DNA from 3 places in the Rhodoglobus sp. G.S.4 genome. Region 2 is predicted to be linked to each of the others. Evidence: predicted binding sites of a transcription regulator. Region 2 holds the regulator's gene; each other region holds the start of a gene.
What was found. Region 2 encodes HrcA, which represses chaperone genes, less so after heat shock. Its sites were predicted from a motif close to TTNGCACTCGNNNNNNNCGAGTGCNAA; they were not measured.
Positions count from the first base shown of each region.

Region 1: a site for HrcA is predicted at 1,755-1,781, ahead of AC061P_RS09750 (Hsp20/alpha crystallin family protein). Genes of this name have one in related genera too.
Region 3: a site for HrcA is predicted at 1,780-1,806, ahead of groL (chaperonin GroEL). Genes of this name have one in related genera too.

Region 1 is NZ_CM152748.1:1,979,463-1,982,734, reverse strand. It holds gene coaD (pantetheine-phosphate adenylyltransferase) at 1-130, shown strand, start outside; gene fgd (glucose-6-phosphate dehydrogenase (coenzyme-F420)) at 149-1,165, shown strand; gene AC061P_RS09750 (Hsp20/alpha crystallin family protein) at 1,265-1,705, opposite strand; gene AC061P_RS09745 (hypothetical protein) at 1,858-2,136, opposite strand; gene AC061P_RS09740 (hypothetical protein) at 2,150-2,443, shown strand; gene AC061P_RS09735 (TIGR03557 family F420-dependent LLM class oxidoreductase) at 2,773-3,272, shown strand, end outside.
Region 2 is NZ_CM152748.1:1,669,418-1,672,689, forward strand. It holds gene AC061P_RS08070 (16S rRNA (uracil(1498)-N(3))-methyltransferase) at 1-249, opposite strand, end outside; gene dnaJ (molecular chaperone DnaJ) at 259-1,359, opposite strand; gene hrcA (heat-inducible transcriptional repressor HrcA) at 1,383-2,405, opposite strand; gene AC061P_RS08085 (DUF4870 domain-containing protein) at 2,618-3,016, shown strand; gene AC061P_RS08090 (DUF4870 domain-containing protein) at 3,106-3,272, shown strand, end outside.
Region 3 is NZ_CM152748.1:2,211,461-2,214,732, reverse strand. It holds gene AC061P_RS10885 (heme/hemin ABC transporter substrate-binding protein) at 1-503, opposite strand, end outside; gene AC061P_RS10880 (DUF3263 domain-containing protein) at 729-1,028, shown strand; gene AC061P_RS10875 (LytR C-terminal domain-containing protein) at 1,032-1,604, shown strand; gene groL (chaperonin GroEL) at 1,849-3,272, shown strand, end outside.

The DNA.
Region 1 (3,272 bases), 310 kb from region 2:
CATGCTGCCAAACCCTGAACACGCTTATGTTTCGAGCTCGCTTGTGCGGCAGGTTGCCGCTCTGGGCGGCGATGTTGCGCCGTACGTTCCGCGGTCAGTTTCTGATTTTTTGCAGGCGCCTCGCGAGTAGTACGGGCACAATGGGTCTATGACTCTTACTCTCGGATACAAAGCCTCAGCTGAACAGTTTGCCCCACGTGAGCTCGTAGAGATTGCGGTCGCGGCCGAAGCCCATGGCATGGAGAGTGTTGCGGTAAGCGATCATTTCCAGCCCTGGCGTCATGAGGGTGGTCATGCACCGTTCTCACTGAGCTGGATGGCTGCTGTTGGAGAGCGCACGAGCACGATTCGGATTGGCACGAGCGTGATGACCCCCACTTTCCGTTACAACCCTGCCGTTCTGGCGCAGGCTTTTGCCACGATGGGTTGCCTTTATCCTGGGCGCATCATGTTGGGGGTTGGCACGGGTGAAGCGCTCAACGAGGTCGCTACCGGATTCCGTGGTGCTGGCGCGCAGGACTGGCCCGAGTTCAAGGAGCGGTTTGCGCGCTTGCGCGAATCAGTGCGCCTCATGCGTGCACTCTGGACCGAGGATCGGGTGTCGTTCGAGGGAGAGTACTACTCCACTCACGAAGCCAGCATTTATGACCGCCCCGACCAGCCCATCCCGATTTACATTGCTGCGGGCGGCCCGATGGTTGCCCGCTACGCCGGTCGTGCCGGTGATGGTTTCATTTGCACCTCTGGCAAGGGCATGGAGCTCTACAACGACGCGCTCATTCCTGGCGTCAAGGAGGGTGCGGCTAAGGCTGACCGCAAGTTCGAGGACATCGACCGGATGATCGAAATCAAGCTCTCCTACGACACCGACGCCGAGCTCGCCCTCGAAAATACACGTTTCTGGGCCCCGCTTGCGCTCTCGAAGGAGCAGAAGCACGACATCACTGATCCGATCGAGATGGAGAAGGCTGCTGACGCGCTGCCGATCGAACAAATCGCTTCGCGGTGGATCGTGGGCAACGACCCAGACAAGATTGTTGAAGAGATTCGCCAGTATGTGGATGCCGGACTCAATCACCTCGTGTTCCACGCGCCCGGGGGCGACCAGCGTCGTTTCCTCGAGCTCTTCGAGCGCGACATCGCACCGCGATTGCGGGCGCTGTAGCGACTAGAGCGCGAAGTACTTAACGAACGATGGGCGGATGCGTGAAGCATCCGCCCATCGTTGGTGTGTGGCGTTGGCGCGTCGACAGCGGCGTGCTGACTAGCTTGTAACGGCGACTGTCTCGGACGATCGAGCCTGGTTCGCGGAGTTGGTGCTGACCTCAATCTTGCGAGGTTTTGCCTTCTCCGACACCGGGATGATGACGCTGAGTACGCCGTTGTCGTAGCTGGCGCTGATGTTTTCGCGGTCAATGCCGGCGCCAATGCTGAACTGGCGCAGGTAGGACCCGTAGCGACGCTCCTGCGATAGCCACTTGGCTCCTTCGCGCTCGCCGGCGGTGCGTTCGGCACGAATGGTAAGCAGCTGGCCATCGACGTCAACGTCGACGGAGCCGGGGTCTACGCCCGGAAGGTCGGCGGTGAGAACGTACTCGTCGGCCTGACGGTAAAGATCCACGGGCATGGGCTGGGTGCCGACGCGGGACTGGGCTGCAGCGGTGAGCCGGTCGAGTTCGGCAAAAGGATCAAATGACAGTGTCATGGGAAACCCCTTTCTCAAAGTTGAGTCACGGTGACTCAATAATCAGAAATTAGCACTCTCACCCCGAGAGTGCCAAGTCATTTCGCTCACAGTTCGCTGATAACGAAGCGACCGTCGCCGGAGCGATCCGGCGACGGTCGGGTGCGGCGCAATCATCGGATGATGAACCGCGGATAGTTCTGCTCAGCGCGAGTCCGGGCTAAAGCCAGGCGCTCGCGACGGAGTTGGTGTTCGGCCCGGAATTCAGCGGTTGCGATCAGTCGAGCCCGGTGAGGACGGCGGCTCCACGTGATGAGCGCAACGCCGAGATGCAGAGCAATTCGGTCGATGAGTCCCACGCGGTGCGCCGAAGTTGGGCGCGACTGGGCGTTGTTGCTGGGTTCGGGCGGATGGTTAGGGCGGTCCTTAGGGGCCGCCAGAGTTGTGTTCATGAGGTGATCTTTCGTGACAGAAGCTGATGCGGAAGGCGCGCAAAAGCGCGCCGGTTCGGGTGGCGACCCAACGTCATCCCTCGGCGATCGCGAGTTGCAGAAGAAGGAGAGATCATCGCGATGCGCTGGCGCTCCAGATGAGGTGGGCGCAGACTCGTCAGTCGAACGCAGTCTCGTGATGATCGAGTTGAGTCGTGTGCTCCGTGAGCGCCGCCACCGTCAGAACCGGTTGGCGGAGATCGCTAGCCGGTTAGGCGGAGAGGGTGCCGACGGAGCCGGCGATAGTCGGAATCATTCCGATAGTTGAAATAAACACGCGAGGCTCCTTTCGATTGTTGGCGTTTGCTCAGTGTAGAACTATCGCCAACTGAGAATCAAGACCCAATTTGGCGACGATCTATTGCCGGTGCTGCCAGTGCTGCCGGTGCTGGTCCATCAGGACGGGGTTGCCGTCTGGATCTTCGAGAACAATGCTGGCTGGGCCTTCGGCGGAATTATCCACACCGTTGATAATTGCCGCCGTTCTTCAGCATGAGCCAGCCCGGTGAACGGCCAAGTATCCGGTCAGCGGTTCGGGAATTCGCTGGTTCATCCGTTGTGACACGGCAGAGGCGCAGTCCGCGCGACAATAGACAGATGCCCGCCTCCGTTTCTGCGCCCCACATTGGCTATGCCGCAATGCTTGAGCGGTTTCATCCGCGCGACGTGTTGGCGTTTGCCCAGCACGCCGAATCACGCGGCTTTCGTGGGGTGATGGCCGCAGACCACTATCAGCCGTGGACGCCGCAACAGGGCCAAGCTTCCTTCGTGTGGAACGTGCTGAGCGCGCTTGGCCAAACCACGATAGGTGACTTAGGCACCGGAGTCACAGCGCCCACATTTCGTTGGCATCCCGCGATGGTCGCTCAGGCATCGGCCACTCTTGCCGCAATGAATCCGGGCCGGCACTGGCTGGGCCTTGGCAGTGGTGAGGCCATTAACGAACATGTGGTCGGCCAGTACTGGCCTGAAGCGCCCGAACGCATCAACCGCATGTTTGAAGCCGTCGAAATCATCAAGAAACTGTTCGCCTCGGGGCTGGCAGGCAAAGATGTGCGCCACGATGGTCAGTTCTACCGGCTGGAGTCGACTCGGCT
Region 2 (3,272 bases):
AGCGAGAAACACCGCAGGGGTGCTGCGTGGCGTGCGGTGCGTCTCGGCTACTTCGATGCTGAGTTCTGTGTGTTCGGCAGTCGTGATGGGCCCCGAAACTGTGAGCCCAGCACCATTGCTAATCGCAATCGTCTCGCCAACCTTGAGGCGTGAGACTGTCACCGCATGGCGGGCTTCCGCTTTCGTCAGCGAAACCGTATCGCCGACCTGCGCGTCGTCGAGCTCTTCATCAATGTACAGGTGCGCCACGGTCGTCGCCTACAGGAACCGATCGCGAAGCTTCGCGAACAGGCCCTGCTGGAATTCAGCAAAATGCGGTTCTTTGCTCTTGCGAATGGCAGCAAGTTGTTTGATCAAGGTCTGCTCGGCACCACTCAACTTGGTAGGTGTGACCACTTGGATGCCCAAGCGCAAGTCACCTCGACCGCCTCCGCGAAGGCTCGTGATTCCTCGTTCCTTGACCGTGAGAACTTCACCGCTCTGAGTGCCAGGCTTGATGTGAACTTCGACTTTGTCATCGAGACCATCGAGCGTGACGGTGGTTCCCAAGATCGCGTCGAGCATCTGCACCTCGACGGTTGCGAGAAGATCGTCATCTGAGCGACTGAAGACGTCGTGATGACGGACTTTCATCTCCAAGAAGAGGTCTCCATTCGGGCCGCCTGCCGGGCCGACTTCACCCTGACCGGGCATTTGCAACCGCAAACCGGTTTCGACTCCGGCCGGAATGTCAACCGAAATGGTGCGCTGTGCGCGCACGCGACCTTGGCCGGCACACGTGGCGCACGGGTTCACGATGATGTTGCCGTATCCGCGGCATGTGCCGCAGGGACTCGACGTCATGACGTTGCCCAAAAGGCTGCGCACTTGGCGCTGGATCTGGCCGCTACCCTGACAAATATCGCAGCGCACTGGAGATGAGCCGGGAGCTGAGCAGTTTCCCTCACACGTTTCACAGAGCACAGCTGTGTTGACCTCGATGTCCCGTGAGACACCGAAGATGGTGTCTTTCAGGCTGACTTCAACCCGCAAGAGCGCATCTTGTCCCCGCTCCCGTCGCGAGCGTGGTCCAACGGATTGTCCGCCACCACCGCCACCAAAGAAGGTCTCGAAGATGTCGCCGAATCCGAAGTTCGCACCGCCGCCGAATCCGCCGCTTCCACCCATGTCGTACTGCTGACGTTGCTGCGGATCGCTGAGCACGTCATAGGCATGCGTGACGGACTTGAACCGCTCTGATGCATCTGCGCTCGGGTTGACGTCGGGGTGCAACTCGCGAGCGAGTTTGCGGTACGCCTTCTTGATTTCTTCTGGCGTGGCCTCGCGGGCAACGCCCAGTGCTTCGTAGTGATCTGCCAAAGTTCCGATTGCTCCTTACGAGCTCAGTTTTCTTCCAAAAGTCGCGACAGGTAGCGCGCTACCGCGCGAACCGCTGCCATGTTGTTCGAATAATCCATGCGGGTTGGACCAAGCACACCGAGGCGTGCAATGCCGCCGCCAGACGAGGAGTACCCACCCGTGACGACCGAAGTCTCTTCCAACCCAAATTCTGCGTTCTCGCGTCCGATCCGCGTGGAAACGGACCCACTTGTTACTTGCATTTCTCCAAAGAGCCGTAACAACGTCACTTGCTCTTCTATTGCCTCAAGAACAGGAAAAATACTTCCCGAGAAGTCTTGCTCGGTTCGCGCAAGATTTGCTGTGCCCGCGAGAACAAGTTTGTCATGGCGATTAGCCAATACCTGTTCGATCAAGCTGGATGCCACCTGGCTGACGAGTGCCTGACGTTCCACAGGAAAAATATCCGCGAAATTCGCGAGCCGCTCCGCCGCCTGAGGAAGCGACTGGCCGTGGAGCGCCGAATTCAGCTTTGCGCGCATCTCGCCCAGAAACACCTCGTCGAGAGGTTCGGAAACATCGATGAGCCGCTGCTCGACGAGCCCGGAGTCGGTGATGAACACCGTCATAATTCGCGAAGAACTAATGGGGACCAGCTCAACGTGGCGCACCCGAGCCGTAGCAAGAGACGGATACTGCACAAGCGCGACACTGTTCGTTAGCTGAGACAGCATGCGAACAGTGCGCGCAAGAACGTCGTCCAAATCGTCTGCTTGCCCCAGGAACGACTCAATTGCTTGACGTTGGGCGCTAGTGAGCGGCCTGAGATCTGCGAGCTGGTCGACGAATACGCGATAGCCCTTGTCTGTTGGCACCCGGCCAGATGAGGTGTGAGGAGCGGTAATCAGCTCTTCGTCTTCGAGCAAAACCATGTCGTTGCGAATCGTTGCAGCAGACACCCCAAAGGAATGACGCTCGACTATCGATTTGGATCCGACAGGCTCGCGCGTAGCAACGTAGTCCTGCACGATGACTCGAAGCACGTCAAGTCCGCGGGCGGAAACCATGCCACCACCCACCTCTCTTGATTGGCACTCAATCCGTTCGACTGCCAATCTTACTCGACACTCCGTGACACAACCGTTGCACCGCGCAACTCATTAGCGCTAGCGTGTCTCTGTACTTGAGCGCTACCCCTTCGGGGAAATGCTCAGGTGGCACACCGAGCACTTTGATGAAACCCGGGAAGTTCCCTTGTTCACCTGAAAGGCACGAACTCATGACTGACGCAAATCCGCAGCCCGCCGCACCGCAGCCTGCCGCTCAACTGACCACGGCAGAGGACAATCAGTGGGCGTCATTCGCTCACTTGGGCGGAATCCTCAGCTTCCTGCCATCGCTCATCATCTGGCTGGTCTTCAAAGACCGCGGAGCTTTCACCAATGTGGAAGCCAAGGAAGCGCTGAACTTCCAGATCACGTTGACCATTGCGCAGATCGCCGTCGCGATCCTCGGTTCGATCCTCTCCGCAGTCACTTTCGGTCTCTTCGCGCCAATCCAGGGCTTGCTCTGGTTTGCTCTGGTCGTTGTAGCGATCATCTTCTCGATCGTCGGCTTCACCAAGGCGAAGGACGGCAATCACTACCGTTACCCCTTCGCTCTTCGTCTCATCAAGTAACGCGGTAGTTACCCGCTGAAAAAGACTCGGCCCCGGGAGCTTCGGCTCTCGGGGCTATTCTTTTGCCCAATGCAGGGTTTAATGGAGTCATGTCAGATTCCACACCTCCCACCAGCTCTCCGTACGCACCGATCCAACCGATGAGTCCAAGCGATGAGAAGCTCTGGTCAACACTGATTCACATCGGTGGAATCTTCTTGGGATTCATTTCAGCGCTCGTTGGCTACCTCGTCTTCAAAGACCGCGGACCGTTCGT
Region 3 (3,272 bases), 540 kb from region 2:
AACTCAGCAACCCCATTCACCGAGGGATCAGTCTCCACAAACACCACAGCAATGCCAGCATCCCGCAACTGCAACACCACATCGATCGGACCAATCGAACCATCCGTCACAATCAGATCTGGGCGCATCGCCAAAATCGCTTCGCTATTGACCGTATGGGCACTCGACGTGATTACCGGCAACGCAGCAGCCTCATCAAACGTCGTAGAAATATCGCGCGCCACCAAAGAATCAAGCAAACCCAAACCGGCAACCGTCGCCGCAATCGACCCCGAAATATCCATCGCAATAACGCGGTCGGCCGACGAAACCGTCACCGAGACATCACCACTCAGATCATGTGACATCACGGTCGTCGGCAAGGACTGCTCCGGCGCAGAATCAGGAGCAGAAATACCCGCCGTCGGAAGAGCCGCGCGCACCAACCCGCTGTAATCCTTCGCATCATCCAACACTGTCAACTGAGACAAAGGAGAACTCGCATCAGCAGTGACCGTAACCATCGGCTGCTCCGCAACCGTCGAGATCGAACAACCGCTCACCACAAGCGCAACACAAGACACCACCACAGCAGTGGCGAAAAGTCGTAAGCGCATGAAGACCAATCGGAGACATCGGGTACTAAGGACATCCTAACCTCGACCGCCCCTGATTGACCGAGCAAGCCGCGTCGTTAGGCAATCCCAAAGGTTGCGCGCCCTAGAATTGCCACAATATTGGAGGTCGTCATGTCAGAACCCGAAACAACAACACACGCCTCCAACGGGCTACCCGAAAATGCGACCCAGATTCTCGACTTCGAACGCGAATGGACCCGCCACGTCGGGGCAAAAGAAGAAGCCATCAGCAGCCTGTTCCACGTATCAAGCGCGCGCTACTATCAAATGCTCAACGCCGTAATCGACGCACCAGCAGCCGTCACCTACGACCCCATGCTCGTCTCGCGACTACGACGCAACCGAGACAACCGGATGCGCAACCGCACAGTGCGCACAACACACCACCACAACGAAGAATTGACAGACTAATCAATGGCTAGTTACCCGAAAGATCGATTCGACGAACAGCCCGACGACATCGAACGCGTAGGCGCACACCGCGGACCCAAACGACGCGGAGGCGGCTGGATCGGGCTCGCCTGGGCCCTACTCGCAACCGGAATCCTCGTCTTCGGCGGCCTCTTCGCCCTCAGTCAATACCTCGACGACGACCTCGGAATCCCCCTCTTCGCCTCACCAGAAGAACCCGCAGCCACCCCAGAACCCATAGAAACAGTCGAACCCCTCACCGACCCCACAACCATCGACCCCGCACGAGCACTCACCATCGACATCCTCAACGGAACCCCCGAAACCGGAGTACAAACCAGCCTCCTCGACGAACTCACCGCCGTCGGCTGGCCCATGGGCAGCGCCGCACCAGCCTCCCAACGCGACATCGAAGACACCTACGTCTACTACAGCAACCCCGACGACGAAGACGTAGCCGCCGGCCTCATCAACGCCCTCGGAATCGGCGAAATACGACTCATCGAAGCCGACGTCTTCCCCGCAGCACAACTCACCATCGTGCTCGGAACCGACTACCTCACCGCCGGACAATAAGCAGCCAACCCCCACACCACACGACCACACCCGGAACACGCGCACTCGCCCCTGTCGAGTGCGCTGGGCTGTCTTGCACTCGCCCCTGTCGAGTGCGCTGGGCTGTCTTGCACTCGCCCCTGTCGAGTGCGCTGGGCTGTCTTGCACTCGCCCCTGTCGAGTGCTAATTTTGACCTTGGCACTCGCATAGTTCGAGTGCCAACTTATTCGCTTGTACGACGTCCGGGAGGGACGAGAAACACACATGGCAAAGATCATTGCTTTTAACGAAGAGGCCCGTCGCGGCCTTGAGCGCGGCCTGAACATTCTCGCTGACGCCGTAAAGGTCACACTCGGCCCGCGCGGTCGCAACGTTGTTCTCGAGAAGAAGTGGGGCGCTCCCACCATCACGAACGACGGTGTATCCATCGCCAAGGAGATCGAGCTCGACGACCCGTTCGAGAAGATCGGTGCTGAGCTCGTCAAAGAGGTAGCAAAGAAGACGGATGACGTTGCCGGAGACGGTACGACTACTTCTGTTGTTCTTGCACAGGCACTCGTACGCGAAGGCCTCCGCAACGTTGCTGCGGGTGCAGACCCCATCAGCCTCAAGCGCGGAATCGAAAAGGCCACCAACTCGGTCATTGAGGCACTCATTGCGAGCGCCAAGGAGATCGAAACCAAGGAAGAGATCGCGGCTACCGCATCAATTTCTGCTGGTGACCCCGAGATCGGTGCACTTATCGCTGAGGCGATCGACAAGGTCGGCAAGGAAGGTGTTGTCACCGTTGAGGAGTCGAACACGTTCGGCACCGAGCTTGAGCTCACCGAAGGTATGCGCTTCGACAAGGGATTCCTGTCGGCATACTTCGTCACTGACCAGGAGCGCCAGGAAGCGGTCTTCGAAGACCCCTACGTTCTTATCGTCAACGGCAAGATCTCGAACATCAAGGATCTGCTCCCCATCGTCGACAAGGTAATCCAGAGCGGCAAGCAGTTGCTCATCATTGCTGAAGACGTTGACGGAGAAGCCCTCGCAACTCTCGTTGTGAACAAGATCCGCGGCATCTTCAAGTCGGTTGCCGTCAAGGCTCCCGGTTTTGGTGACCGTCGCAAGGCTCAGCTCGCTGACATTGCAATCCTCACCGGTGGACAGGTCATCTCAGAAGAGGTTGGCCTCAAGCTCGAGAACGCAACGCTCGAACTCCTCGGTCGCGCCCGCAAGGTCGTTATCACCAAGGACGAGACCACGATCATCGAAGGTGCGGGTGACGAAGAGGCAATCGCAGGTCGCGTCAAGCAGATCCGTGCCGAGATCGACAACACCGACAGCGACTACGACCGTGAGAAGCTCCAGGAGCGTCTCGCCAAGCTCGCCGGTGGCGTTGCAGTAATCAAGGCAGGTGCCGCAACTGAGGTTGAACTCAAGGAGCGCAAGCACCGCATTGAGGACGCAGTCCGTAACGCAAAGGCAGCTGTTGAAGAGGGAATCGTCGCCGGTGGTGGCGTTGCCCTGATTCAGGCTGGCAAGATCGCGTTCGACAGCCAGGCAATGGCTGACTTGGTCGGCGACGAAGCAACCGGAGCGAACATCGTTCGCGTTGCTATTGACGCACCGCTCAAGCAGATCGCACTCAACGCAGGCATGGAGCCAGGTGTTGTTGCTGACAAGGTCCGCAACCTCCCCAT